DNA from 2 places in the Peribacillus muralis genome. Region 2 is predicted to be linked to the other one. Evidence: a T-box and tRNA genes for the amino acid it is inferred to sense, from the RefSeq annotation. Region 2 holds a T-box; the other holds one or more tRNA genes.

Region 1 (14,442 bases), 510 kb from region 2:
CTGCCGATTGGATGTATTTCATTCTCCTTGCCATTTTCCCTACTTTATTAGGTCATTCATTATTCAATTGGTCATTAAAATGGTTGAGCACTTCCACCATTTCAATGGGGATATTACTGGAGCCGGTCGGAGCAACGATTTTGGCTTACTTCATATTAGATGAACCTATTCTATGGACGCAGGTTATCGGGGGTACGGTCATATTGGCCGGTTTGATGATATTCCTAAGGGATGAACGGAAAAGCAAGGTGCTTAAAGAATCCGCAGTCTCCGTATGAAGGCAGTAAGTCGTTCTGACTTACTGCCTTATTCAATAAGGGTGAAACAGATAGGTGATTCTGGTGAAAATCATAGCGAAAGTAAAACTGAATAAGAAAGTCGAACCATTCACCTTGCCCTTTTCTCTGCTGAACCTGATGGCTTCATAAAAAGCAGTACTGAATAAGTAAAGGGCCATACTGTAGGAAATGAGTAATCCGATTAATGATAGATTCATTGCTTCACCTCATGGGAAAAAGATATCTTTCTATGCATATGAGCGTTTGGATGGTAATATGCTTCAAGTCATACTTGCCTATCATTAATGAAAAAAGGAAGGTGGACAGGAAATTATCATTTTTGAAAAAAAGTTTTAAAAACGTATTGCAAAGCTTATTTGTACATGGTATATTATTTCTTGTCGCTAAGACAGCAACACAAACGGCTAACAAGCTTTTGAAAAAAACTTCAAAAAAGTTGTTGACGAAACGTGACACAATATGTTACTTTATAGAGGTCGCTTCTGGAAGAAACGACAACAAATTGCTCTTTGAAAACTGAACAAAACAAAGCGCCAACGTTAAATTTTAAGTGAGCACACACTATCAAAAAAGCAAATGAGCAAGTCAAACATTTCTTCGGAGAGTTTGATCCTGGCTCAGGACGAACGCTGGCGGCGTGCCTAATACATGCAAGTCGAGCGAATGGATGGGAGCTTGCTCCCTGAAGTTAGCGGCGGACGGGTGAGTAACACGTGGGCAACCTGCCTATAAGACTGGGATAACTTCGGGAAACCGGAGCTAATACCGGATACGTTCTTTTCTCGCATGAGGGAAGATGGAAAGACGGTTTACGCTGTCACTTATAGATGGGCCCGCGGCGCATTAGCTAGTTGGTGAGGTAATGGCTCACCAAGGCGACGATGCGTAGCCGACCTGAGAGGGTGATCGGCCACACTGGGACTGAGACACGGCCCAGACTCCTACGGGAGGCAGCAGTAGGGAATCTTCCGCAATGGACGAAAGTCTGACGGAGCAACGCCGCGTGAACGAAGAAGGCCTTCGGGTCGTAAAGTTCTGTTGTTAGGGAAGAACAAGTACCAGAGTAACTGCTGGTACCTTGACGGTACCTAACCAGAAAGCCACGGCTAACTACGTGCCAGCAGCCGCGGTAATACGTAGGTGGCAAGCGTTGTCCGGAATTATTGGGCGTAAAGCGCGCGCAGGTGGTTCCTTAAGTCTGATGTGAAAGCCCACGGCTCAACCGTGGAGGGTCATTGGAAACTGGGGGACTTGAGTGCAGAAGAGGAAAGTGGAATTCCAAGTGTAGCGGTGAAATGCGTAGAGATTTGGAGGAACACCAGTGGCGAAGGCGACTTTCTGGTCTGTAACTGACACTGAGGCGCGAAAGCGTGGGGAGCAAACAGGATTAGATACCCTGGTAGTCCACGCCGTAAACGATGAGTGCTAAGTGTTAGAGGGTTTCCGCCCTTTAGTGCTGCAGCTAACGCATTAAGCACTCCGCCTGGGGAGTACGGCCGCAAGGCTGAAACTCAAAGGAATTGACGGGGGCCCGCACAAGCGGTGGAGCATGTGGTTTAATTCGAAGCAACGCGAAGAACCTTACCAGGTCTTGACATCCTCTGACAACCCTAGAGATAGGGCGTTCCCCTTCGGGGGACAGAGTGACAGGTGGTGCATGGTTGTCGTCAGCTCGTGTCGTGAGATGTTGGGTTAAGTCCCGCAACGAGCGCAACCCTTGATCTTAGTTGCCAGCATTCAGTTGGGCACTCTAAGGTGACTGCCGGTGACAAACCGGAGGAAGGTGGGGATGACGTCAAATCATCATGCCCCTTATGACCTGGGCTACACACGTGCTACAATGGATGGTACAAAGGGCTGCGAACCTGCGAAGGTAAGCGAATCCCATAAAGCCATTCTCAGTTCGGATTGCAGGCTGCAACTCGCCTGCATGAAGCCGGAATCGCTAGTAATCGCGGATCAGCATGCCGCGGTGAATACGTTCCCGGGCCTTGTACACACCGCCCGTCACACCACGAGAGTTTGTAACACCCGAAGTCGGTGAGGTAACCTTCATGGAGCCAGCCGCCTAAGGTGGGACAGATGATTGGGGTGAAGTCGTAACAAGGTAGCCGTATCGGAAGGTGCGGCTGGATCACCTCCTTTCTAAGGATAATACGAGTGCGCTTTTGTTTTGTTCAGTTTTGAATGAGTAATTCATTCAATCACGGAAGAAGCATCACGTTGTGATGGGTTCTCTCCACTTTGTTCCTTGAAAACTAGATAATAGATAGAAGGCAATTAATTTTTTCAAAGCATCTGTAAGACTTTTTTAACGGTTAAGTTAGAAAGGGCGCACGGTGGATGCCTTGGCACTAGGAGCCGATGAAGGACGGGACTAACACCGATATGCTTCGGGGAGCTGTAAGTAAGCTTTGATCCGGAGATTTCCGAATGGGGAAACCCACTGTTCGTAATGGAACAGTATCTTTACCTGAATACATAGGGTACTGAAGGCAGACCCGGGGAACTGAAACATCTAAGTACCCGGAGGAAGAGAAAGCAAATGCGATTTCCTGAGTAGCGGCGAGCGAAACGGAATTAGCCCAAACCAAGAGGCTTGCCTCTTGGGGTTGTAGGACACTCAACATGGAGTTACAAAGGAACGGGGTAAATGAAGCGATCTGGAAAGGTCCGTCAAAGAAGGTAAAAACCCTGTAGTTGAAACTTCGTTCCCTCCTGAGTGGATCCTGAGTACGGCGGGACACGAGAAATCCCGTCGGAAGCAGGGAGGACCATCTCCCAAGGCTAAATACTCCCTAGTGACCGATAGTGAACCAGTACCGTGAGGGAAAGGTGAAAAGCACCCCGGAAGGGGAGTGAAATAGATCCTGAAACCGTGTGCCTACAAGTAGTCAGAGCCCGTTAATGGGTAATGGCGTGCCTTTTGTAGAATGAACCGGCGAGTTACGATTTCATGCGAGGTTAAGTTGATGAGACGGAGCCGCAGCGAAAGCGAGTCTGAATAGGGCGAATGAGTATGAGGTCGTAGACCCGAAACCAGGTGATCTACCCATGTCCAGGGTGAAGTTCAGGTAACACTGAATGGAGGCCCGAACCCACGCACGTTGAAAAGTGCGGGGATGAGGTGTGGGTAGCGGAGAAATTCCAATCGAACCTGGAGATAGCTGGTTCTCTCCGAAATAGCTTTAGGGCTAGCCTCAAGATGAGAGTATTGGAGGTAGAGCACTGATTGGACTAGGGGCCCCCAACGGGTTACCGAATTCAGTCAAACTCCGAATGCCAAATACTTATTCTTGGGAGTCAGACTGCGAGTGATAAGATCCGTAGTCGAAAGGGAAACAGCCCAGACCACCAGCTAAGGTCCCAAAGTATACGTTAAGTGGAAAAGGATGTGGAGTTGCTTAGACAACCAGGATGTTGGCTTAGAAGCAGCCACCATTTAAAGAGTGCGTAATAGCTCACTGGTCGAGTGACTCCGCGCCGAAAATGTACCGGGGCTAAACGTATCACCGAAGCTGTGGATTGACACCATTAGGTGTCGATGGTAGGAGAGCGTTCTAAGGGCGTTGAAGTCAGACCGGAAGGACTGGTGGAGCGCTTAGAAGTGAGAATGCCGGTATGAGTAGCGAAAGAAGGGTGAGAATCCCTTCCACCGAATGCCTAAGGTTTCCTGAGGAAGGCTCGTCCGCTCAGGGTTAGTCGGGACCTAAGCCGAGGCCGAAAGGCGTAGGCGATGGACAACAGGTTGATATTCCTGTACCACCTATACATCGTTTGAACGATGGGGGGACGCAGAAGGATAGGGTAAGCGCGCTGTTGGATATGCGCGTCCAAGCAGTTAGGCCGGAAACGAGGCAAATCCCGTTTCCATCAAGGCGGAGCTGTGATGGCGAGGGAAATATAGTACCGAAGTTCCTGATTCCACGCTGCCAAGAAAAGCCTCTAGTGAGATGTAAGGTGCCCGTACCGCAAACCGACACAGGTAGGCGAGGAGAGAATCCTAAGGTGTGCGAGAGAACTCTCGTTAAGGAACTCGGCAAAATGACCCCGTAACTTCGGGAGAAGGGGTGCTTTTTAGGGTGAATAGCCCAGAAAAGCCGCAGTGAATAGGCCCAGGCGACTGTTTAGCAAAAACACAGGTCTCTGCGAAGCCGCAAGGCGAAGTATAGGGGCTGACACCTGCCCGGTGCTGGAAGGTTAAGGGGAGAGGTTAGCGCAAGCGAAGCTTTGAACCGAAGCCCCAGTAAACGGCGGCCGTAACTATAACGGTCCTAAGGTAGCGAAATTCCTTGTCGGGTAAGTTCCGACCCGCACGAAAGGTGTAACGATCTGGGCACTGTCTCAACGAGAGACTCGGTGAAATTATAGTACCTGTGAAGATGCAGGTTACCCGCGACAGGACGGAAAGACCCCGTGGAGCTTTACTGCAGCCTGATATTGAATTTTGGTACAGCTTGTACAGGATAGGTAGGAGCCTGAGAAGCCGGAGCGCTAGCTTCGGTGGAGGCGTTGGTGGGATACTACCCTGGCTGTATTGAAATTCTAACCCGCGCCCCTTATCGGGGTGGGAGACAGTGTCAGGTGGGCAGTTTGACTGGGGCGGTCGCCTCCTAAAGAGTAACGGAGGCGCCCAAAGGTTCCCTCAGAATGGTTGGAAATCATTCGTAGAGTGTAAAGGCACAAGGGAGCTTGACTGCGAGACCTACAAGTCGAGCAGGGACGAAAGTCGGGCTTAGTGATCCGGTGGTTCCGCATGGAAGGGCCATCGCTCAACGGATAAAAGCTACCCCGGGGATAACAGGCTTATCTCCCCCAAGAGTCCACATCGACGGGGAGGTTTGGCACCTCGATGTCGGCTCATCGCATCCTGGGGCTGTAGTCGGTCCCAAGGGTTGGGCTGTTCGCCCATTAAAGCGGTACGCGAGCTGGGTTCAGAACGTCGTGAGACAGTTCGGTCCCTATCCGTCGCGGGCGCAGGAAATTTGAGAGGAGCTGTCCTTAGTACGAGAGGACCGGGATGGACGCACCGCTGGTGTACCAGTTGTCTTGCCAAAGGCATAGCTGGGTAGCTACGTGCGGACGGGATAAGTGCTGAAAGCATCTAAGCATGAAGCCCCCCTCAAGATGAGATTTCCCATGGCGCAAGCTAGTAAGATCCCTGAAAGATGATCAGGTTGATAGGTCAGAGGTGGAAGCGTGGCGACATGTGGAGCTGACTGATACTAATAGATCGAGGACTTAACCAACGCTTTAAAAAATGAAATACCTTCTTATTATCTAGTTTTGAAGGAATGAAAATTTCTTCTTGCGTTTTCTCAAAAAGACGTTATAATAATATATGTCTTGAAAAAATGTAAACAATGTTTGGTGACGATAGCGAAGAGGTCACACCCGTTCCCATTCCGAACACGGCAGTTAAGCTCTTCAGCGCCGATGGTAGTTGGGGGTCTCCCCCTGTGAGAGTAGGACGTCGCCAAGCAGTTACATATGGAGGATTAGCTCAGCTGGGAGAGCATCTGCCTTACAAGCAGAGGGTCGGCGGTTCGATCCCGTCATCCTCCACCATTTTACACCTGCCGGTGTAGCTCAACTGGTAGAGCAACTGACTTGTAATCAGTAGGTTGGGGGTTCAAGTCCTCTTGCCGGCACCATTCATTCTAGCAGTACAAGCACGAGCCATTAGCTCAGTTGGTAGAGCATCTGACTTTTAATCAGAGGGTCGAAGGTTCGAATCCTTCATGGCTCACCATTTTATCATGCGGGTGTGGCGGAATTGGCAGACGCACCAGACTTAGGATCTGGCGCCGCAAGGCGTGGGGGTTCAAGTCCCTTCACCCGCATCTTTCATGCGGAAGTAGTTCAGTGGTAGAATACAACCTTGCCAAGGTTGGGGTCGCGGGTTCGAATCCCGTCTTCCGCTCCACTTTTCTTATGTGCCGGGGTGGCGGAACTGGCAGACGCACAGGACTTAAAATCCTGCGGTAGGTGACTACCGTACCGGTTCGATTCCGGTCCTCGGCACCATCTTATATATGCGCCCGTAGCTCAATTGGATAGAGCATCTGACTACGAATCAGAAGGTTGTAGGTTCGACTCCCGCCGGGCGCACCATTTTTTTTGCGGGAAGTAGCTCAGCTTGGTAGAGCACTTGGTTTGGGACCAAGGGGTCGCAGGTTCGAATCCTGTCTTCCCGACCACGTGATTTTTAAAAGAATGGGGCCTTAGCTCAGCTGGGAGAGCGCCTGCCTTGCACGCAGGAGGTCAGCGGTTCGATCCCGCTAGGCTCCACCATTTTTCAATCAGAAACTTATATTATATTGGCGGTGTAGCTCAGCTGGCTAGAGCGTACGGTTCATACCCGTGAGGTCGGGGGTTCGATCCCCTCCGCCGCTACCAATAAATATAAGGACCTTTAGCTCAGCTGGTTAGAGCAGACGGCTCATAACCGTCCGGTCGTAGGTTCGAGTCCTACAAGGTCCACCATATGCATTTTTTTCAAAGCCATGGAGGTATACCCAAGTTCGGCTGAAGGGATCGGTCTTGAAAACCGACAGGGGAGTCAAATCCCGCGGGGGTTCGAATCCCTCTACCTCCTCCATTTTTTTAATAGCAGCAAGTTGTTTTGAAACAACCTTACATAGAGGAAGCGAAGAAACGATATACACGAAAACTTGATGCTAATCGTTCCATTATTACCGTCGCGGGGTGGAGCAGTCCGGTAGCTCGTCGGGCTCATAACCCGAAGGTCGCAGGTTCAAATCCTGTCCCCGCAATTATTAGGTCCCGTGGTGTAGCGGTTAACATGCCTGCCTGTCACGCAGGAGATCGCGGGTTCGATTCCCGTCGGGACCGCCATTTTTAAAATTTAATACATTTGTGGCTCAGTAGCTCAGTCGGTAGAGCAAAGGACTGAAAATCCTTGTGTCGGCGGTTCGATTCCGTCCTGAGCCACCTTTATTGCAAAATTCCTTGCAATATATTACGGCGGTTGTGGCGAAGTGGTTAACGCACCTGATTGTGGTTCAGGCATTCGTGGGTTCGATTCCCATCAGTCGCCCCATTTCGCGGGTGTAGTTTAGTGGTAAAACCTCAGCCTTCCAAGCTGATGATGAGGGTTCGATTCCCTTCACCCGCTCCAAATATGGGCCTATAGCTCAGCTGGTTAGAGCGCACGCCTGATAAGCGTGAGGTCGATGGTTCGAGTCCATTTAGGCCCACCATATTCATATTGTTCCGCAGTAGCTCAGTGGTAGAGCATTCGGCTGTTAACCGAACGGTCGTAGGTTCGAGTCCTACCTGCGGAGCCATGGGGAAGTACTCAAGAGGCTGAAGAGGCGCCCCTGCTAAGGGTGTAGGTCGCGCGAGCGGCGCGAGGGTTCAAATCCCTCCTTCTCCGCCATTTGGCCCGTTGGTCAAGCGGTTAAGACACCGCCCTTTCACGGCGGTAACACGGGTTCGAATCCCGTACGGGTCATAACAAAAAAGGAAGCATACATCATGTATGCTTCTTTTTTTCGTTCATTTCTTTTCATTGATATAACGATCTCTTTGCTTATAAGGGATATCCCCAATGTTGGAATCGATATGTTCAGCTTCCAATGTATCCTCGTATTCCTTTTGTCTTTTATTCGGTATATCCACTCTATTTTTACCTTCAATATCATTTGCGGCAAAGCCTTCATAGTCTTCTGGAAATCCGTTCGTTTCATCTTCGTTTTGATAAAGGTCATTGTAATTGTCATGGTCGCCTGTGTAATCGGATGGCGTTTCGGATGTCCCGAATTTGGCGACTTCACCAAAGCTATCTTCTTTATCGACTATTTCATTTTGATGACGGTTTTCAAAATCATCCCCCTTGGATGGGATCAATATGTCTTCTTCAACTGGGCGATCTTGAGCATTGGTCCGTTCCGGCGTATGCTCGACACAGTAGAGCGTGCTCGGGATGGCTTCAAGCCTTTCCGTAGGGATTTCCTTCTGGCAGGTTTTACAGTGGCCATACGAGCCGTCCTCAATCGCAGTCAATGCTTCTTCGATTTTCTCCATTTCAGATTGGGCATGTTCATCAAGTGCTTGATTGCGCTCCATCTCGAATAATTCGGTGCCCAGGTCAGCTGGATGATTATCATAGGATGATAATTCCCCTACTGATTCCGTCTGGCTTTTATTCAGTACAGTTCCTTCATCATTTTGTATCCTAGTTTCAAGCTCGCTTTTTTCTTGAAGCAGCTCCTTTTTGAATGTTTGTATTTGCTGTTTGGTTGGCATATCCAATTCACTCCTTCTAAAGTACCTATCTATTTTCCCGCTTGTAAGATGGTTGTATTATCTATTACCCGAATTGGTGCATAGGAAAACAAAATGAAACGGAAGATAGAAAAAAGGACTGAGTCGAAAACTCAGTCCTTTCAGGTTAAATGAAATAGCTTATGAATAAACCGATCGCCATGAGCAGACCGAAGAAGGTGTTGGTTTGGGCAGTGGCTTTCATTGCCGGCACCATCGTGATCGGCTGTGTCTTTCCGACGAAGCCCTTGATTGCTTTCATGGCTTTCGGGATGCTTAGGAAGGCAAGGAGAATCCATGCTGTTACGCTTCCGGTAACGACTAAGCCAATCAGCCATAGGTAGGAAAAGGCAAACATGATGGCCATGAAGGTCAATGCGTTTTTCCTGCCCATCACGACAGGCATCGTTTTCCGTCCATGTTCCTTATCTCCATCATGGTCACGGAGATTATTCGACAAGTTGATCAATCCGACTAATATTCCGCTTGGTATCGCAATTAAAATGGCGGTGGTGGAAACATATCCGGCTTGAATGTAAAAGGCGATCAAAATGATCAAAAAGCCCATGAACAACCCTGAAAATAGTTCCCCGAAAGGAGTATAAGAGATAGGGAGCGGGCCTCCTGTATACAGATAGCCGACAAGCATGCAAACCAGTCCTACCGCAGCAAGCCACCAAGACGATGCGGCACAAATGTAGATTCCAATTAACAAGGCGATGGCATACATGCCAAGTGCCAAGGTCATGATGAGTTTCGGGGTCATTCCATGGCGTACGATACCGCCGCCGATGCCGACCGATTCCTCGGTATCCAAGCCCCTTTTGAAATCATAGTATTCATTGAATAAGTTCGTTGCAGCCTGGATCAGGATACTGGCAAGCATCATGGCGGCAAATAGCAGCCAATTGACGCCATCTTCCAAAAGCGCGATCACCGTTCCAAGCAAGACCGGGACAAAGGCTGCGGTTAGTGTATGTGGACGAATTAACTCCCACCAAATCTTCCAGGTCCGTTTCATGGGAAGTCCGTCGTATTCTGTTTGCATTGTTTCTCTCCTCAAAATCAGTATTGGTACTCTCGAAAGTATATCAAATATTGAAATGTTGCACAAAAGTTACCCTATTAAGTGTAGGGAAATTGGGGATGTGTGTCAATTGAATGAAGCGGTGTTCCACTTCCAAATTCAAGGATATCACGCTGCATTCGCCAAGATTCATATAATAAGGAAAAAAGCGGGCATGTATCGTTGGGAAAAGGGGCGTTTTATTGACATCAGGTTGACGGGAGGTGTATCTTTAAATAGGTTAAAAAGCTTTTAAAATGTACATTTGGGGGGATTTTTTTGGCTATCTCGGAAGAAACTGAACAGTTTCAGGGGCTGGCTTCAGCTATACAAAAGGCGAAGGACTTGAATGATCAAGTTCTATTCAGTCATATTAAGAAAATTCAATGCACCAACCCCCTTTCATTTTATCAAGCTGGAAGAGAACGGTATGCGGGTGAACGTTTTTTTTGGGAGGACCCTGCAAAGGAAATAACCATCACTGGTTTAGGCAATGTTAAGAAACTCAAAGCGGCAGCGAATGCCGAACGTTATAGAGAAGTCGAAAAGAGCTGGATCAAACTGCAGGAAACTGCTGTCAAAACGGGAGTGACCGATGTAGAGGCGACAGGTCCTCTACTGTTTGGGGGCTTTTCTTTTGATTATGAATCTAACAGTACAATCCTTTGGAACCATTTTGGGGACAACCTGTTTTATATACCTGCCTTCATGCTATCAATAGTGGGGAAACAAGCTTACTTAACGACAAACTTACTTTGTTCGCCTGATGATTCAGAAAAACTCTTCAGAGATATGATAAATGAACGGGAAGCCTTCCTTTCCGAAGGCTTGGATGGTGTGCCATGCGGACCTAACTCCCTTGTTAAGCAGAGGGAGGTGCAGTCTGCGGAATGGAAGCGCACGGTCACCGAAGCGGTAGAGGAAATCAAGACGACAGATCTTGATAAGATAGTATTGGCTAGGGAGCTTCGACTTACATTCGAACACTCCATCGATTCAGGGAAGGTGCTCGAGCAATTGATTGCAGAGCAGCCATTAAGCTATATTTTCAGTTTGGAAGCGGGTGGTGATTGCTTTGTCGGTGCGACTCCCGAACGCTTGATCAAAAAGCAGGGGGATGCTGTTTTTTCTACCTGTCTTGCCGGTTCGATGGGACGTGGGAAAGATCAGCGAGAAGATGTTAGCCTAGGAAATGAATTGCTTCATGACCAAAAGAATTTACAAGAGCACCAATATGTCGTGTCGATGATTTCCAATGCCTTTGATGCTGTATGTGAAAAGGTAGTGATTCCGGACGGACCGGAGCTCATGAAAAACCGTCATATCCAGCATTTGTATACACCGGTTCGCGGTGTTGCAAAGGAAGGTGTTACGATTTTACAGTTTGTTGAGAACCTCCATCCGACACCAGCGATGGGCGGGCTTCCTAAAGGAAAGGCCGTTGTGCGAATTCGGGAAATGGAAGGTCTTGAGCGCGGCTTTTACGCGGGACCTCTAGGCTGGATGGATACGTATGGAAACGGGGAATTCGCTGTAGGAATACGCTCTGCCTTGATACAAGACAATGAGGCTTCGCTATTTGCGGGCTGCGGGGTAGTGGAGGATTCAACTGCCAGCGCAGAGTTCCGGGAAACGGGGATTAAATTCAATCCGATGTTAAGTGCTTTAGGAGGAAATCTTAATGAATGACCGAGATGCATTGACAGCGTATGCTGCTTCATTTGTCGATGAGCTGGCTGAAAACGGGGTGAAGCACGTAGTGGTGAGCCCAGGTTCACGTTCCACCCCGCTTGCTTTATTGCTGGTGGAACATCCTGATATCGAGATTCACATTAATGTGGATGAACGTTCGGCCGCTTTTTTTGCCCTAGGGATGGCTAAGGCCTTAAAAGAACCTGTCGGACTTCTTTGTACGTCCGGTACAGCGGCTGCGAATTTTTACCCGGCCGTCATCGAGGCTTTCCATTCAAGGGTGCCGCTTATTGTACTTACGGCCGATCGACCGCATGAGCTGCGTGATGTAGGTGCCCCACAGGCCATCGATCAGATACATCTGTACGGAAGGCAGGTGAAATGGTTTGTCGAAATGGCTCTTCCGGAAAGTACCGATGAGATGATGCGGTATGCAAGAACGGTCGGTGCAAGGGCAGTGGCTACAGCTGCGGCTCAACCTGCCGGGCCTGTGCATTTGAATTTCCCGCTTCGCGAACCACTGATACCGAATCTTGAGCAAGCGAAGGAATTCAGGCAAAAGCAACCGGCTCCTGCAGTATTGATCGAGAGCGGAATGCGCACACTCTCCGGATCACAAATTGAATCGGTCGCAGCGACTTTGTCACAATCGAAGCAAGGACTGATCGTATGTGGGGAATTGCCGGACCAAGAGATGAAGGAGGCAATCGTCGCACTAGCGGAAACGCTTGCTTTCCCGCTAGTGGCTGATCCACTTTCCCAGCTTAGAAGCGGAAGCAATAACAAGGATGTCATAATTGATGCGTACGATACCTTTCTGCGCGATGAAGCGGCAAAAGCGGCCTTCAGCCCGGATGTGATCATACGCTTCGGTGCCATGCCCGTTTCAAAACCGTTATTGCTATTCATGAAAAAGCAAAAACAGGCGATCACGCTTGTCGTTGATGGCGGTGCAGGCTGGCGCGAACCAGCTGGTTTGGCAACGAACATGATTTACTGTGAGGAGAGGGATTTCTGTCAGCGGGTAGGTGAAAAAATCACCAGTTCCGCTGGCGATGAATGGCTGCGCTTATGGCAGGACGTCAACGGAGCGACGAAGAATGCCTTGGCATCCGTTCACGATGAAGCGGAGTTAAGTGAAGGCAAGCTGTTCGCCCTGCTGGCCGATATGCTGCCGCCGAAATCGACACTGTTTGTCGGAAATAGTATGCCGATACGGGATTTGGATACTTTTTTCATGAATAATGAGAAAGGAATCAAAATCTTGGCGAATCGGGGTGCAAATGGCATTGACGGCGTCGTGTCCACTGCGCTGGGGGTAAGTACGGTCGCAAAGAATACCGTACTGGCAATCGGCGATTTGAGCTTTTTCCATGATATGAATGGCTTGCTTGCGGCCAAGCTGCAAAAGCAGGATATCACGATCTTATTGATTAATAATGATGGGGGCGGCATATTCTCTTTCTTGCCGCAAGCAAATGAGAAGGAACATTTCGAAATGCTTTTCGGAACGCCCCATGGCCTTGATTTTTCCCATACAGCCAAGCTTTATGGCGGTAAATACAGCAAAGTGCAGACCTGGGATGAGCTGAAGAGTGTATTTACGGAGTCTTTTGGCATTCAAGGCTTGAAAATCATCGAGGTACCGACCGAAAGGGAGTCCAACTTGCATAAGCATCGAAATTTGTGGAGTTTTGTTTCCCAGGAAATAAAATGGGTGTTAAACAGGGAAATATCATGAATATTGTCAGCAAGGATGTCACTTATGCTGTTGAAATTACGGGAAATGGGGAGCCTCTCGTACTCTTGCATGGATTTACGGGAAATCGGGATACGTGGAAATTCCTCATTCCAATATTGAGTGAGAGGTATGCGATGATCATGATCGACATCATCGGACATGGCATGTCGACTTCACCCGCCGAGCCAGAACGGTATGAGATGAATCATGTGGCTGAAGATATCGCGCATATCCTCGATGAGCTCCATTTCCCGAAAGCGCATATGCTAGGATATTCGATGGGAGGCAGGCTTGCGCTGGCGTTTGCCAGTTTGTACCCTGAATATGTTGAAACATTGATATTGGAGAGCGCATCTCCCGGCCTTGCAACCGAACAGGAGAGAGGAATCCGCAAGCAAAATGATAAGAAACTCGCCGGGCGGATCCTTGAATTTGGCATGGAAGCATTCGTGGACCATTGGGAAAGCATCCCGCTTTTTGAAAGCCAAAAACATTTACCGGCCAAAACGAGGGAGTCCATCCGGGAGCAGCGGCTGGCAAATGAACCTGCCGGTCTTGCCAATAGCCTCCTCGGCATGGGGACAGGCAGTCAGGCTTCCTACTGGGGGAATCTGCAAACGCTTGATTTTCCCGTCCTACTGCTGACCGGTGAATTCGATCCTAAGTTTTGTGACATTGCCAGCTCGATGGAAAAGAAGCTGAGGAAGGCCGAATGGAAAATAATAAATGGTGCCGGACATGCGATTCATGTGGAAGATGGAGAAAAGTTTGGTAAAATAATAAGTGAGTTTTTAAAGCGAAATTGAAGGAGGAATTTAAATGACGATACAATGGGAAACAATACGCGAGTATGATGAAATTTTATATGAAAAATATAATGGGATTGCGAAAGTTTCGATTAACCGGCCACATGTACATAATGCATTCACGCCAAAAACGACTGCTGAAATGATCGATGCATTCGCAAGGGCACGTGATGATTCCAGCATCGGCGTCATCATTTTAACCGGTGTCGGCGGAAAAGCCTTCTGTTCAGGCGGGGACCAAAAAGTGCGCGGGAATGGCGGATATGTTGGTGAAGATAACATTCCACGCCTAAACGTGCTTGATTTGCAGCGCTTGATCCGCGTGATTCCAAAACCGGTCGTCGCGATGGTGGCAGGTTATGCAATCGGCGGCGGCAATGTCTTGAATGTGGTTTGTGACTTAACGATTGCCGCGGACAATGCCATCTTCGGACAAACCGGACCGAATGTGGGCAGCTTCGATGCTGGCTATGGCTCTGGCTACCTGGCTCGTATCGTTGGGCACAAAAAAGCACGTGAAATTTGGTACCTCTGCCGTCAATACAATGC
Region 2 (14,442 bases):
GGTACTGGTCCGCTGCCTGATCCCGGGCAGGAGGATTCCGCTCTTTGTAACGCTGGAGGGTACCCGATCACGACCGTGCGAGGTGCTTCATACTTCGACAGTGCAACGGCATTTGGAATGATCCGGAAAGGGTATATCGACATGACGATACTGGGTGCCCTGGAGGTTAGTGAAACGGGGGATCTGGCCAACTGGATCGTTCCAGGCAAAAGGGTCCCCGGCATGGGGGGGGCAATGGAGCTGGCCCAAAAAGCGAAAAAGGTGATTGTATTGATGAATCATGTGAATAAGCATGGTCAATCGAAAATCTTGAAAACATGCACACTTCCATTGACTGCCAGAAACAGTGTGGACTTGATCATTACCGAGATGGCTGTCATGGAAGTTACGGATGAAGGGCTGGTGCTGAAGGAGGTCATGGCCCCTTATACCGTGAATGATGTGATTGTGAATACCGAAGCAAAACTGAAAATACATGCTGCTGTCAGCATCATTGAATAGTATCGCTCATTAAACGCAAAAACAGGAGGGGAAACCGTGACAGAAATAAAAAGGCGGATTAACGAATGGATCAAGGAACACCGTGAAGAAGGAACGGATTTATTGCAAAGAATGGTACAAGCCCCGAGTACGCAGGGCAATGAAGCTGGTGCACAGGCCATCGTCGCCGAAAAACTGAAGGAAATGGGTTTGCAGGTCGATATTTGGGAACCTGATGGCGCTGATCTGAAAAAGCATGACTATTTTTATTCCCCACGCAGTGACTTTTCCAACAGTCCTAATGTAGTCGGAATCATGAAAGGAACGGGTGGCGGCCGTTCGATTATCTTGAACGGACATATCGATGTCGTTCCGGACGGTGATCGCAATCAGTGGGATGATGACCCATATAGTGGGGCGATCAAGGATGGAAAAATGTTTGGGCGCGGCGTAACCGATATGAAAGGTGGCAATGTGTCCCTGATCCTGGCCATGCAAGCATTGAAGGAAAGCGGCCTTTCATTAAAAGGAGATGTCATCTTTCAAAGTGTCATCGAAGAAGAAAGCGGCGGGGCAGGAACGCTAGCGGCTGTCCTGAGGGGATATGGTGCCGATGCTGCCCTTATCCCTGAACCGACAAATATGAAGATTTTTCCGAAACAGCAAGGCTCGATGTGGTTCCGGATCTCTGTGAAAGGGCGCTCAGCTCACGGGGGAACAAGGTATGAAGGCGTCAGCGCCATTGAAAAAAGCATGATCGTGATCAATCATATACGTACGTTGGAAGAACAGCGAAATGCACGAATCACTGATCCGCTTTATGCAAACACACCCATTCCCATCCCAATCAATCTAGGTGTCATCGAAGGCGGCAACTGGCCTTCGTCCGTTCCCGACCTTGTCAAGGTCGAAGGGAGGATGGGCGTTGCCCCGGAGGAAACGATGGAGCAGGCAAAGCAAGAAATGGCGGACTGGTTAGTGCAGCTGGAAGAAAGAGACGATTGGTTCAAGGAACATCCGCCCATCTTGGAATGGTTCGGGGCACGCTGGGTTCCCGGAGCCATTGATGCAGAGCATGAACTCATGAATGCGCTCATTCACCAATACAGGCAAGTGGCCGGAGAAGACCCCGTCATTGAAGCCTCGCCATGGGGAACGGACGGTGGATTGCTGACACATGTCGGTGAAACACCCGCCATCGTTTTCGGACCGGGAGCAACCGAGGTTGCCCACTACCCGAATGAATATATCCTGCTGGACAACGTATTCTCCACAGCGGAAATCATCGCCCTGACCCTCGTTCAGTGGTGCGGGCTGGAGGTCGGACAGGAAGAAACCCATCAGGAAAAGATTGCAAATAGAAAGTAAGCGGCAATAAAACGGATAGCCTGCCTCGGTGGCAGGCTATCCGCTTTTAACTATATTTGCGAAAATAAGAATTTATCTGCGAAAAACGAAATATATCGACGTAATCGGCAGTTATATCTCCGAAAAACGAAATATATCGACGAAATCAGCAGTTATATCTCCGAAAATGAGAACCGGTCATGAATAATTGGTGAATATCCGCAGTATTATGATTATGTATGATAGTACGGAAGAGGAAAGGATCTGGATGATGCAAACGAAAGAAGCATATCGCGGTACTGGAATGGGAGTCATTTTCATGGCGTTCTTCGGTACGCTTTGGGCGGGGATCGGTGTAATGGGCTTGCAGGAATGGGGGTTTCCATACGTGGAACTCGCCTCCATGTTAGTTGGACTCTTATTGCTTATTGGAGGCATTTCATTACTACATCAGGCACAAAAAATGCCCGAACGAACTACAAGCCATTTTCAGCGTATCCGTTTTTGGTTCAACATCGTCTTCATCGCCGAAGGATTGCTGATTGGGGCTGCCATTGCCATCTGTAACGCGATTAAACAAACCGAGCTTATACCGGCCGTCATCGCGATTATCGTGGGCATACATTTTTTACCTCTGGCATCGCTTTTTCGAATCAAACTATACTATGTAACGGGAATCATGCTCTGCTTATTGGCACTTATCACTTTACTGGTCGCACCAAGCACCATCCTGCTTGGTGATCAACAAATTAGGGCAAAACTATCACTGCTCGGCTTTGGCTGTGCGATAACCCTTTGGACCACTGGACTTATCCTATGGTTTCGTCTGAAGCATGCAAAGAGCTGATAGTGCTTTGAATCAAAGCATGTACCTTTCCCTTGTCCATATTTTGAAAGAAGTAAATATCATGAACCACTTTATAGAGTTCGCCGTTCTTCGTGAAAAGGGCGCTTCCATTTGGAATTGCATATACCTCTCGTCCGGCTGAAAGGGGAAGTAATTCTCCATCGATCTTATCTTCGTAATGAACTTCAACGCTAAACGGAACGAATGCCAAGCCATCGACCACAATCGTTTCTGGATAGTCTTTATCTTTCGTCATTATGCAATCAGTGCAGAAGGCTAATGAGCCAGCACTATAACCAATGATCAAGCCTTTAAAGCTTCTTAAGATCGGTGTAAGTCCTTTTTCCTCCATTACAGTGATCAATCTTTCTGGCCTGCCGCCAATGAAATAAAGAGCATCATGTTCGTTTATAGCTTGTTTCATTTCTTTTTCTGAAAGGTTTTCGTTCAATACGTTAACACGTGCATGTTCCATGATGGAAAAAGCTTGTTTGATGGTTGCCAGCCATCCTTCATACCTGGAATGGTCCGTTGCAAACGGGATTATTAAAATTTTGGCATCACGCTTCAATATATTTGCAAGCTCCTGGTACACTTCATCCAATTCACTGTTCGCGTGATTGCCGCCGCCAATGAAACAAATATTCATATGTGTATGGCCCCCTTTAATTTCTCAGCCAAGTTAAAAGCCGGATGACCTGAAATGGTTCATTCCAAACCAGGATGAAGCCTAAAAAAAACGCGGCGACAGCCATAAATTTCGTTTTTCCTCTTTCATTTTTGTACATGGCGCCGAAGCTTAATAGCATGCCAAGTGATGATGCTGCGAATCCGAAGATCATTAAAAAATCGAAGGCTGCTTTACTGATGAAAGAACTGCCAAATGCCGCGGCACCCATCACCGCAAATACGATCGACCACCTGCTTGAATTTTTCATGTGAACCTCCTTGTTTACCAATTATACCAATCGGCAGAATACTAGGATAGGATTTGTTTATTTGTTAAAATAAATATTTTTTGGAATAAAATGTTGTAACTTTCAGGGATTGAATGTAATATGTATAACAATATAAAATTAGAAGCCATGATGAGGACAACAATCTTTTTTACGGTCTTAAGAGAGGGAAGGGCAGCTGCGAACTTCCTGGCTTAGGAAAAGGATTTACCGCCTTTGAGCTTTTATCGGTGAAGGATAGTAACCGATATCGACTAAGCTACGTTACAGCTCCAGAGCCATAGGTGATCGTACTTATGGGAAATTGGGTGGAATCACGGGTAAACGCACTCGTCCCTTATATTAGGGATGGGTGCGTTTTTTGTTTATAAAAATATTGCGATGAAAAGGACAATAATCATTTTTACGGTCTCAAGAGAGGGAAGGGCAGCTGCAAACTTCCTGGCTTAGGAAAAGGATTTACCGCCTTTGAGCTATATCAGTGAACGAGAGTAATTGATATCGTCTAAGCTGCGTTACAAGCTCCAGAGCCATGAGTGTTTTCTTGCTTATGGGAAATTGGGTGGAACCACGAGTAAACGCACTCGTCCCTTGCTTAGGGATGAGTGCGTTTTTTTATTATTCTAAAGGAGTGTGCATGTGATGGATGAAAAAATGATCAACATTCGATTCCCGGATGGGAAGCAGAAGGAATATCCGAAGGGAACGACAGTGGGGAGCGTGGCAGCCTCCGTCAGCTCAAGCTTAAGGAAAAAGGCAGCAGCAGGAAAGCTTGATAAGCAACTGGTTGATTTAAGTTTCCAGTTGAATGAAGGTGCTGAACTTTCGATAATAACACTTGATTCGGAAGAAGGGCTGCAGGTTATGCGGCATACATCGGCGCATATTATGGCACAAGCGGTGAAGAGACTTCAAGGCACAGCTGAATTGGGCATGGGCCCGGTCAACGAGGATGGCTTTTACTATGATTTTAAGCTGGCTCATCCTTTGAGCTTAGAGAGTCTGCAAGCCATTGAAAATGAAATGGAAAAAATCATAAACGAAAATCTGGAAATAAAAAGGATTGAGGTTTCCTATGAAGAAGCAGTGAAGCTTTTCCAGAATCGAGGGGAGTCATTCAAGCTGGATATAGTGAAGAACATCCCGAACGGTGAAAAACTAACGCTTTATCAACAAGGTGAATTTATCGATCTCTGCCGCGGGCCGCACCTTCCGGCGACATCCTATATAAAAGCATTCAAGCTGACTCGTGTTTCAGGTGCCTATTGGAGGGGAGACAAACGGAATGAAGTGCTTCAACGGATATATGGCGTGGCCTTCAGTAGCAAAAAAAATTTACAAAATCACGTGAATTTCATGGAAGAGGCAGCCAAACGTGATCATCGGAAATTAGGGAAGCAGCTCGAGCTATTCATGTTTTCCGAGGAAGCGCCAGGCATGCCATTTTATTTACCGAAAGGACAAATTATCAGGAATGAATTGGAAAAATTCTCGCGTGAGCTCCAAGGCGAGGGCCATTACGATGAGGTTCGCACGCCGTCCTTGATGAATCAGCGGTTATGGGAACAATCGGGCCACTGGGATCACTATCATGAGAATATGTACTTTACTGAGGTGGATGATACGAAATTCGCGATGAAGCCGATGAACTGTCCAGGTCATATGCTCATTTTCAAAAATAATCGTTACTCCTATAGGGATTTACCGATCAGGATGGCTGAGTTCGGTCAAGTCCATCGTCATGAGTATAGCGGAGCATTGAACGGCATGCTGAGGGTCCGGACATTTTGCCAGGATGATGCCCACCTATTCGTCCGGCAGGATCAAATCGAAGGGGAGATCAAGCAGGTGTTTCAACTGATTGACGAAGTGTATCGTACATTTGGATTCGAATACTCCGTGGAGCTCTCGACTCGACCAGAGGATTCATTGGGAGAGGACTCCCTTTGGGAAGCTTCTGAAGCAGCCTTGAAAAATGTGCTCGACCATATCGGCCTACCTTATCAATTAAATGAAGGAGATGGAGCATTTTACGGTCCGAAAATTGATTTTCATATTAAGGATGCATTAAACCGCAGCCACCAATGCGCAACGATTCAACTTGATTTTCAAATGCCGGAAAAATTCGATTTGACTTACATTGATGAACAAAATGATAAAGTCCGACCGGTCGTCATCCATCGGGCGATTTATGGCTCGATCGATCGTTTTTTTGGTATCCTGATCGAGCATTATGCCGGAGCTTTCCCGCTATGGCTTGCCCCGGTACAGGTCCAAATCATCCCTGTCTCGACTGTTCATATTCCTTATTGCCAAAAGCTTCAAAAACAACTGAAAAGTTTCGGCATAAGGGTCAAAACAGACGAACGAAATGAAAAGCTCGGATATAAGATCCGGGCAGCCCAGATGGAAAAAATCCCATATATGCTCGTCCTTGGCGATAAAGAAGAGCAGGAAAATGAAGTCAACGTCCGGAAATACGGTGAGCAAACAAATAAATCAAATTCAATAGAGGCATTCATCCATAAACTGCTTCTACAAATAAAGTCCCGCAGCAACTAACTCGCGGGCCTGCACCGATGATTGGCGAGAAAAAGCATCGAAATGGCGAGAAAAGCGCCCAAATTGACGGTAAAACACCCAATTAGCGAGAAAAACCCCCAATTGGCGAGTAAACCACCCCAATTGGCGAGAAAAGCACCAAACTCGCGGGAAAAGCACCCAAACTTTTGAGAAAAAGCGCGAAACCCGCAAAAAAAGCCTCTGCTTGGAGGCTTTTTTTTAACGTTATGGAGATGTTTCGTTTATGTAATTAGAGCCTTTGCGGCTTGTATGGCAAAGTATATGCCAATTCCTATAAGAGATAGGCCGGAGATGACGGATATGCCAATAAGGATGGGTTTGGATAAAAAGCGCCTGAAGCTGCTGGAGATGATGGCCATTGTGGTATCCCAGGCTAAGAGGCCGAGAAGGATGCCTGAGCTGTATAGAATTATATGATGAAAGTCGTATTTGGTTGTGGTGTTTGCAAGAATCGAGCCATAAATACCGAGCCAAAACAGGATGGATAAAGGGTTGGAGAGGGCCATGATGAATCCTGATGCAAAGGAAGAAAAGTGGGATTCTTTCGCATTCCGTGCATTCACTTCTATTTTACCTGCACTTGAAAGGCTTTCGATACCTGTATAGGTCAGGACAAAAAAGCCAAATAGCCATAAAAAGGTTTGTATGAAGGAGTTATCCAGAAAGCGGCTGACTCCGTAATAGACAAGGACTAAATAGACAGCATCCGCTAAAATGGCACCACAGCCGAAAATCCAGGCGTGCCAAAAGCCTTTCTTGATTCCTTTGTCCAATTGGCCGGCGTTAATGGGACCGATAGGAGCAGCTAGGGATAGCCCCAGCAATACATAGCTTAAAAAAACGCCCAATACTTCATCACCTCCTCATGAAAAACATTTGCTTAATTGAATGTATTCACGAAAAAGGACTTGTACCACTTTTTGTTTTGGAAAAGAAGCCATTCATTATCATGGGTATGCGCTGAATAAATCCTTCCGCCCAACAACATATTAATTAAAGACATCAAAATTCAATGAAGGACGATTGAGTCGTCAATTTTTTTTTGCCTTTGTATGCTGAAAGTCGTGTTTATAATGGATGAGGAGTGTAGGTATGGAAGGTCATGAGAAAAATAATGTCAGCATATGGTGCTTGATCAGTATGGCGTCAATCCCATTAGTTATGACACTTGGAAATTCAATGCTTATTCCGGTATTGCCCATTTTTGAGGAGAAGGTGGGGATATCTTCATTTCAATCAAGCATGGTCATTACAAGTTATTCCGTAGCTTCAATTTTTTTAATCCCTATCGCAGGTTATCTTTCCGATCGGTTCGGAAGGAAAATGGTCATTTTGCCAAGCTTGGTTCTTGCCTTGATTGGCGGATTGGTTGCAGGATATGCATCTTGGAAGATTGATGATCCATATACCTGGATCATCATTGGGAGAGTACTGCAAGGGATCGGTGCTTCTGGCGCCTCGCCGATCATACTGCCTCTAGTCGGGGATTTATACAAGGATGATGATGAAAAAACGAGTTCGTGCTTGGGCATCATCGAAACATCGAATACATTTGGAAAAGTGCTGAGCCCGATATTAGGTTCCCTTTTTGCCGCATTTATATGGTTTTTACCCTTTTTCTCGATTTCCTTCTTCAGCTTGATATCTATAGTCTTGGTTTTTTACTTTATTAAGGTACCAAAGGAAAAGGACGAACCGAAGAAACTAAAGGAATTTTGGCATGATACGAAACAAATCTTCAAGAAGGAAGGAAAATGGCTGTATAGCGTTTTCCTGATTGGTGTATTTGTCATGCTGGTTTTGTTCGGGGTCCTTTTCTTTTTGTCGGAAAACCTGGAGAAAATACATCATCTGCATGGAGTCAAGAAGGGCTTTGTCATTGCGATTCCCCTATTTTTTCTTTGTGTATCCTCCTATATCGCAGGAAAAAAGATCAAAGGGGAGTTGCCGGTCATGAAAAAAATCATCATGATCAGTTTAGCAGTCCTGTCGATCAGCTTGGTCTTTGTTGGATTTACTAAGGAGAAGGTCTTTCTGCTCCTGCTCGTCACGAGCTTGGTGGGCATCGCGATTGGCGCCTTATTGCCGACGCTTGATGCCATCATCACCCAAAATATTGAAAAGGAACAGAGGGGGACGATAACCTCCTTTTATATGTCCTCAAGGTTCATCGGAGTCGCAGCGGGCCCTCCGGTCATGTCGCTTGTCATGAAGGACTATCTTAATATGAGCTATATCATCTCTGGAATCATGGGTATTTGCATTGTATTGCTAGTGATGAAGTTCATTAGTTCGGATAAAAAAGAAGCGGCCCATTAACCCCTTTATGGAAGGAGGAAGTATGATGGTAAAAGCCAATTGCAGTTCAGCAAAAGGAAACAAGAGCATGGATGCCTCTGATTCAGGCGGGCAACAAGGCGATATGAAGTGGTGGCAGCTGTCTATGGTCGGTGTAGGCTGCACGATCGGCACAGGATATTTCGTTGGGTCGACGATCGGGATCATCACGACCGGTCCATCCATTGTGTTTGCCTTTGTATTGGCTGCCCTCGGTACGTATATCGTTTATAACCTGCTTGCCAAAATGACGGCAGAAGATCCCCAGGAAGGTTCATTTTGTTATTATGCCAATAAAGCATTTGGCCGATGGGCTGGCTTTAGCTGTGGCTGGAATTATTGGTGCTCCAATATTTTGATTATGGGCAGTCAGTTGACGGCACTGTCGCTATTATCGCAATTTTGGTTCCCGAGTGTTCCGCTATGGTTGTTTTCCGCGGGATTCGCTATTGTTTCAATCGTTGTGGTATTGCTGGGAACGAAAGGCTTCGACAGGATTGAAAACCTCCTTGCCATCATAAAGACAGCTGCTATCGTGATGTTTATCATTATCGCAGTATGTGCCGTTCTAGATTGGTTTGGACTTGATGGAGAAAAGCCGCCGTCATTTCCCAATACGTATAATGAATTATTTCCAAAAGGGCTGAAAGGATTTTGGACATCGCTCATTTATGCTTTTTATGCGTTTGGCGGCATTGAAGTGATCGGACTGATGGCGATGCAGCTTAAAAAGAAAGAAGACGCACCAAAGGCAGGGACGATCATGCTCATGGGACTGACGATCATCTATGTCATCTCATTGGGGTTAGCTGTCACGATGGTTTCTCTAGGGGCATTCAGTGAGAAGGAAAGCCCTTTCGTGACCGCACTGGATAGTTATCATCTTACTTTTTTTCCGCATGTTTTTAACGGAGCCATTATCGTGGCCGGTTTTTCGGCGATGACGGCTTCCTTATTCGGTGTCACCAATTTATTGGTTACGATTGCCGACGATGGCAATGCGCCATCATTATTCATGCAAAAAATCAAGAAATTCAAGAATCTGCCACTCCCGTCACTATGTCTTGGGGCCTTGGGGCTTTTAGCTTCCATCATCACAGCCTTGCTCCTGCCAGGGAAGATTTATGAATACATCACTACTGCTGCCGGTATTTTACTTTTATATAACTGGTCCTTCATCATTCTTTCTTCCTTCAAGATTTTGGAAAACAAAGCGTGGAGCAAGGCCACAGGGGTTTTTGGCATGCTATTGATATTTGTTGCGGTCAGTGGGACATTGCTTGAAAAGGAGATCCGCCCGGGATTCTTAATAAGCCTGATATTCGTGGTGATAATAGGCCTTGCAGCCATTTTCATGAAGTTCAAGGTTTGGAACAAAAATAAGGCGATGGCAGCTAAAGCGAGTAAATCGGAGCTGGATTGATTGACGGCGTTAAAAGAAGGCAGCCGAATGGGCTGCCTTCTTATTCATTGAACGAGGCACGCGTTTATGCTTTCCTCAAAATCTTCCATATAGGCTTGAACATGCTCCGAATATTGGTTTTTTAAAGAGAGCAGCAAGCTTTCTATTAAAAATTGCCTTGGGGTGTCGGACTGCATTAGCTCATCTTGGATGAAGTCGATGAGTTCGATTGCCCTTGTTTGATTTTCTCCGCAGGGAAGGACTGTGTGTATCGCCTTTTTTAATTCCGTGGTCGCGTTTGCCAAGTTATTGTGGCATGGGTAAAGATGGTTTTCAAACTGCGGAAACCACGTGTCCAATAGCTCCGGATCAAGAATTTGTTCCTTGCTTTTTGCCACCTCATCGACAGTTTGGATCATTCGATTCATGCAGTAGCGGATAATTTGTATTTCCGGCTTCGGGATAGCATTCGCACGATGATTGAAATGATTCATATGGGTCATCATCGAGTGAAAAATAATCACGCAATCCAAAAGATACGGTTTTGTACTTTCCCCGAATATATCGAGAAAGCGGCCATGCATCCAGCGTAAGCTCAACAACAGGGTTTGATTGATGAATTGTTTTAATTCTTCATCGTTGGAAACGCGGACTTCTTCAATCAGAATCAGCAGCTTGCTCTGTTTGTTGCCCATCATTTGCAGTTCGAGCTGCTGTATGAAAATTTCAATATTAGCTGCATCTTGACCTTCCAGCAATTTTTCCCGATCATGGCGGATCCTTTTGTAAAAGGAACGGAAAATGGCAATAAATAATTCTCCCTTCGAAGGGAAATAATTATAAAATGTACCTTTGGAAATGCCGCTGCCGTCTAAAATGTCCTGGATGGACGTGGCTTGGTAGCCCTTTTCAATAAAAAGCTTATGAGCCGTATCAATGACATTCTGCCTTCGATTCTTCATCGTATCACCTTATTTTCATTATACTGCTTGTATAAATGTAATCGTACTCTATTTTTCATCACAGCACAAACCCTTATTTAAACCGTTAAAATTTCTATTGCAAAAAATGAACCATGGGTATATTATTGATTTTATGAGGTTGGGGTGTACCTATCGTACAATATAATGAACCAATAGTTTGAATGGAGGAATAGATAAAAAGTGAGTACTGCACAAACAATGGAAAAAAAGGGCTCTTATGGCATATTGATCATACTGATGGTCGGTGCGTTCATAGCGATACTTAATTCGACCCTTTTAAATATTGCACTGCCATCGATTACAAAAGATTTAGGGATAGAAACCTCCACAGTCCAATGGCTGACAACAGGCTACATGCTTGTGAACGGGATCATGATTCCGACAACTGCCTTTTTAATAAGGAAATATTCGGTACGAAATCTCTTCCTGACAGCGATGCTGCTGTTCTCCATCGGGACGATCATTGCAGGAGTAGCAGAAGTTTTCCCGCTACTATTAGGGGCACGGATGGTTCAGGCTGCAGGTTCTGCGATCATGATGCCGCTTTTGATGAATGTGCTATTAACTTCTTTCCCTGTCGAAAAACGGGGATCGGCAATGGGATTATTCGGTTTAGTCATGATGTTCGCCCCTGCAATCGGGCCGACGCTGTCAGGCTGGATCATTGAACATTATGATTGGAGAATGCTCTTCCATTTCATTACGCCGCTTGCGTTACTCGTTCTTGTTTTCGGTTTCTTTAAACTTCGGGACCACAAGGAAAAAGTCGATATCCACATCGATAAAATATCGGTCATCCTTTCAAGCTTAGGCTTCGGCGGTTTGCTTTACGGATTCAGTTCGGCGGGCAGCAAAGGCTGGGATAGCCCTTGGGTATACGGAACACTATTCGTCGGTGCCATTTCCCTGGTCCTTTTCATTACACGCCAGCTTAAAATGGAAACGCCAATGCTTGAATTCAAGATTTTCCAGCACCCGATGTTCGCACTTTCAGCAACGATTTCAATCGTGCTGAATATGGCGATGTTCTCGGGGATGATTTTAATTCCGATGTACACACAAACAGTCCGTGGCATTTCACCATTCGATTCTGGATTACTGATGCTGCCGGGTGCGTTATTAATGGCCTTCATGTCACCTGTCACCGGTAAGCTCTTCGATAAGTTCGGTGCCCGCATTCTTGCTTCAATCGGTTTGCTTATCACCGTGGTGACTACGTATTACTTAAGTAAGTTATCAATGGAAACCACTTATACCCATATTATAATCCTGTTTTCCATTCGTTCATTCGGAATGTCCATGTCGATGATGCCAATCATGACAAATGGATTGAACTCGCTGCCAGCCCGTATGAACCCGCACGGTACGGCAATGAATAACACTTTGAACCAAATTTCGGGTGCTATCGGTACAGCCTTGCTTGTTACGGTCATGTCAAACCGTGCCGCTTCATCTGCTGAAGAGTTAATGACGAAAGCGATGAGCAAATTAACAAGTCAGCCCACCGCTGAGATGATGGGACAAATGAAAGCCCAAATCGGGACGCAGGCCATGCTGGATGGAATCAACTTCTCATTCCTCGTCTCGACCTTCATTGCAGCCGTGGCGCTTATTTTAACGGTATTCATCAAACGCGCATGGCCGGCTGAAGAAAAACCAGTCGAGAAGAAAAAGCAAACCGCGTAAAAGACACAAGGAAAGCCCCTATATGGTCTGCCTCGGCAGCCGTATGGGGGCTTATTTTGTCATTCCGATCTACCATCAGCCCCAGCCATTTTTTCGTCCGGAATCGAACTGTTCTTTAATGGCAAGATGCAGGCTCTCGGATAATTCTTTGACTTGTAAAACCTGATCCACTTTATCACGGTTGAAACGGTCATGGAATTTAACATCATTGACTAATGCAACCGAAACCTTTTGTGGGTGGGGCTCGATCAATTGCATCGGGTCATTGGGGGAAATCATTCCTTCCTTCAACACTCTTAGCAGGAACCCTGTGTATCCTGTATTTCGAACTTGGACGATCAAGCTTGGCACCTCATATTTGGCTGCAAGTTTATAACAAGGATTACGCGGCTCGGATACTTGGATAATGGCCTCGCCAAGCGAAAAGATATCCCCGATATGGGCTTTATCCTCCGTCAGACCAGTGACCGTGAGATTTTCGCCAAAAAGGGCGGTATCGACCATATTTTGAAAAGCAGGTCTCCAGTGTTCATAATGGTCGAACGGGTATAAACATAAAGCTTTATTTTCCCCGCCGTGATGTTCATAGGCCTGTTCATCACCAGCCAATCCTACCTTGCTTAAAAATACAGGACCGTCCACTGGGCTCTTTTTAATCGCGGATCGGTACACCTTTTTTCCGAAATGGTAGGTTTCGGTTTTTCCCATATTCAATGATTTCACTTCATATAGCTGTTCAAGCATCTCCAATCGCCCTCCATCTGGACTTTATGACCATTATACAAAAAAGCGAAGAGCCATGCCATTCCGATGAGAATGACACGGCTCCTTAAATCATGTGATCACTTCGTCGGAAGCCACTTTAGCATGCTGGATATGACTGGTTATCCAGCCGATGACCGCGGCAGAAACGAGATAGGCAAGCATAATCCATATCTGTGTCCGCAGGTTTTCCCAGCCCCCTAAGGAGATGACTTCTTGAAGCTCCTGCAGGGAATGGGCCATCGGTAAAAATTGACCTATTTTCGTCAATAATGACATCCCCAGTTCACCAGGGAAGGTTCCGCCGCAGGTAGCCAGTTGGAATACGAGGAGCGTGACGGCCGCGAATTTCCCGACCACTCCGAATACAGTAACCAGCATGAGAATGAACGTCATGAAGGTAAAGGAAACGATGATGCTTGATAAAATGAATACAGGGACGCTTGCGACCTGCAAATGGAAGCCTAGAAGCACAACCGCATCCACCAGCAATGCCTGTATTAGGCCGATTACATAGACAAGCCCCAGCTTATTCGTAAAATGGACCGTTCCGTTAACCGTAAGATTCTGTCGGCGGCCGAGCGGCAGAATATTGGAAGCCATGATGCCGCCCACATAAAAGGCTAAAGATAGAAAATAAGGGGCAATTCCGGTTCCATAGTTAGGAACGTCGGATAGGTTCGATTGAACCAATTCCACAGGTTCAGAGAACATCGTCGTGTTCGAATCATCATACTGTAGGCTGGCCGTTTTGTCCGCAGCTTCATTAAGCTTTGTCGATAATTGATTCGATCCGGTTTCCAATGAAGCCAAGCCGCTTTGAAGGTCCGCCGAACCATTTGCGAGCCTGCTGCTTCCGCTGGCAAGTGAATCGATGCCGCCCTGAAAACGGGAGAAGCCGTTTGACCAGTTGGAAAATCCATCGGCAAAATCAACGGACCCGTCGTTTAATTGCTTGGCGCCAGATAAGGCTAATGTCATTTTATCCCCGAAGGTTTTCATCCCTGCCTGAAGGGCATCTTGGCCATCTGTCACTTTGGCGGCACCTTCGCCCAGCTG

Evidence for each region. The T-box of region 2 lies ahead of thrS (threonine--tRNA ligase). A T-box ahead of a tRNA ligase gene usually reads a tRNA of that ligase, here a tRNA-Thr.
Region 1: it encodes a tRNA-Thr, which carries the amino acid that the T-box ahead of thrS (threonine--tRNA ligase) is inferred to sense. The anticodon was not compared.

What each region holds. Positions count from the first base shown of each region.
Region 1 is NZ_CP017080.1:4,297,617-4,312,058, reverse strand. Features, by position in the region: gene ABE28_RS20960 (DMT family transporter) at 1-278, shown strand, start outside; gene ABE28_RS20955 (hypothetical protein) at 311-496, opposite strand; rRNA gene ABE28_RS20945 (16S ribosomal RNA) at 894-2,444, shown strand; rRNA gene ABE28_RS20940 (23S ribosomal RNA) at 2,616-5,548, shown strand; rRNA gene rrf (5S ribosomal RNA) at 5,666-5,781, shown strand; tRNA gene ABE28_RS20930 (tRNA-Val) at 5,792-5,867, shown strand; tRNA gene ABE28_RS20925 (tRNA-Thr) at 5,878-5,953, shown strand; tRNA gene ABE28_RS20920 (tRNA-Lys) at 5,976-6,051, shown strand; tRNA gene ABE28_RS20915 (tRNA-Leu) at 6,061-6,142, shown strand; tRNA gene ABE28_RS20910 (tRNA-Gly) at 6,151-6,225, shown strand; tRNA gene ABE28_RS20905 (tRNA-Leu) at 6,238-6,326, shown strand; tRNA gene ABE28_RS20900 (tRNA-Arg) at 6,337-6,413, shown strand; tRNA gene ABE28_RS20895 (tRNA-Pro) at 6,423-6,499, shown strand; tRNA gene ABE28_RS20890 (tRNA-Ala) at 6,518-6,593, shown strand; tRNA gene ABE28_RS20885 (tRNA-Met) at 6,622-6,698, shown strand; tRNA gene ABE28_RS20880 (tRNA-Ile) at 6,709-6,785, shown strand; tRNA gene ABE28_RS20875 (tRNA-Ser) at 6,808-6,900, shown strand; tRNA gene ABE28_RS20870 (tRNA-Met) at 7,002-7,075, shown strand; tRNA gene ABE28_RS20865 (tRNA-Asp) at 7,082-7,157, shown strand; tRNA gene ABE28_RS20860 (tRNA-Phe) at 7,181-7,253, shown strand; tRNA gene ABE28_RS20855 (tRNA-His) at 7,287-7,362, shown strand; tRNA gene ABE28_RS20850 (tRNA-Gly) at 7,367-7,440, shown strand; tRNA gene ABE28_RS20845 (tRNA-Ile) at 7,446-7,522, shown strand; tRNA gene ABE28_RS20840 (tRNA-Asn) at 7,535-7,609, shown strand; tRNA gene ABE28_RS20835 (tRNA-Ser) at 7,611-7,701, shown strand; tRNA gene ABE28_RS20830 (tRNA-Glu) at 7,705-7,776, shown strand; gene ABE28_RS20825 (TraR/DksA C4-type zinc finger protein) at 7,821-8,570, opposite strand; gene ABE28_RS20820 (1,4-dihydroxy-2-naphthoate polyprenyltransferase) at 8,716-9,636, opposite strand; gene ABE28_RS20815 (isochorismate synthase) at 9,934-11,343, shown strand; gene menD (2-succinyl-5-enolpyruvyl-6-hydroxy-3-cyclohexene-1-carboxylic-acid synthase) at 11,336-13,087, shown strand; gene menH (2-succinyl-6-hydroxy-2,4-cyclohexadiene-1-carboxylate synthase) at 13,060-13,893, shown strand; gene menB (1,4-dihydroxy-2-naphthoyl-CoA synthase) at 13,907-14,442, shown strand, end outside.
Region 2 is NZ_CP017080.1:3,787,700-3,802,141, reverse strand. Features, by position in the region: gene ABE28_RS18445 (3-oxoacid CoA-transferase subunit B) at 1-501, shown strand, start outside; gene ABE28_RS18440 (peptidase) at 538-1,848, shown strand; gene ABE28_RS18435 (DUF7010 family protein) at 2,096-2,674, shown strand; gene ABE28_RS18430 (Type 1 glutamine amidotransferase-like domain-containing protein) at 2,637-3,323, opposite strand; gene ABE28_RS18425 (hypothetical protein) at 3,340-3,612, opposite strand; T-box leader at 3,751-3,971, shown strand; T-box leader at 4,003-4,225, shown strand; gene thrS (threonine--tRNA ligase) at 4,285-6,192, shown strand; gene ABE28_RS18415 (LysE family transporter) at 6,435-7,061, opposite strand; gene ABE28_RS18410 (MFS transporter) at 7,306-8,532, shown strand; gene ABE28_RS18405 (amino acid permease) at 8,600-9,973, shown strand; gene ABE28_RS18400 (TetR/AcrR family transcriptional regulator) at 10,018-10,914, opposite strand; gene ABE28_RS18395 (DHA2 family efflux MFS transporter permease subunit) at 11,134-12,621, shown strand; gene ABE28_RS18390 (MOSC domain-containing protein) at 12,697-13,365, opposite strand; gene ABE28_RS18385 (YhgE/Pip domain-containing protein) at 13,456-14,442, opposite strand, start outside.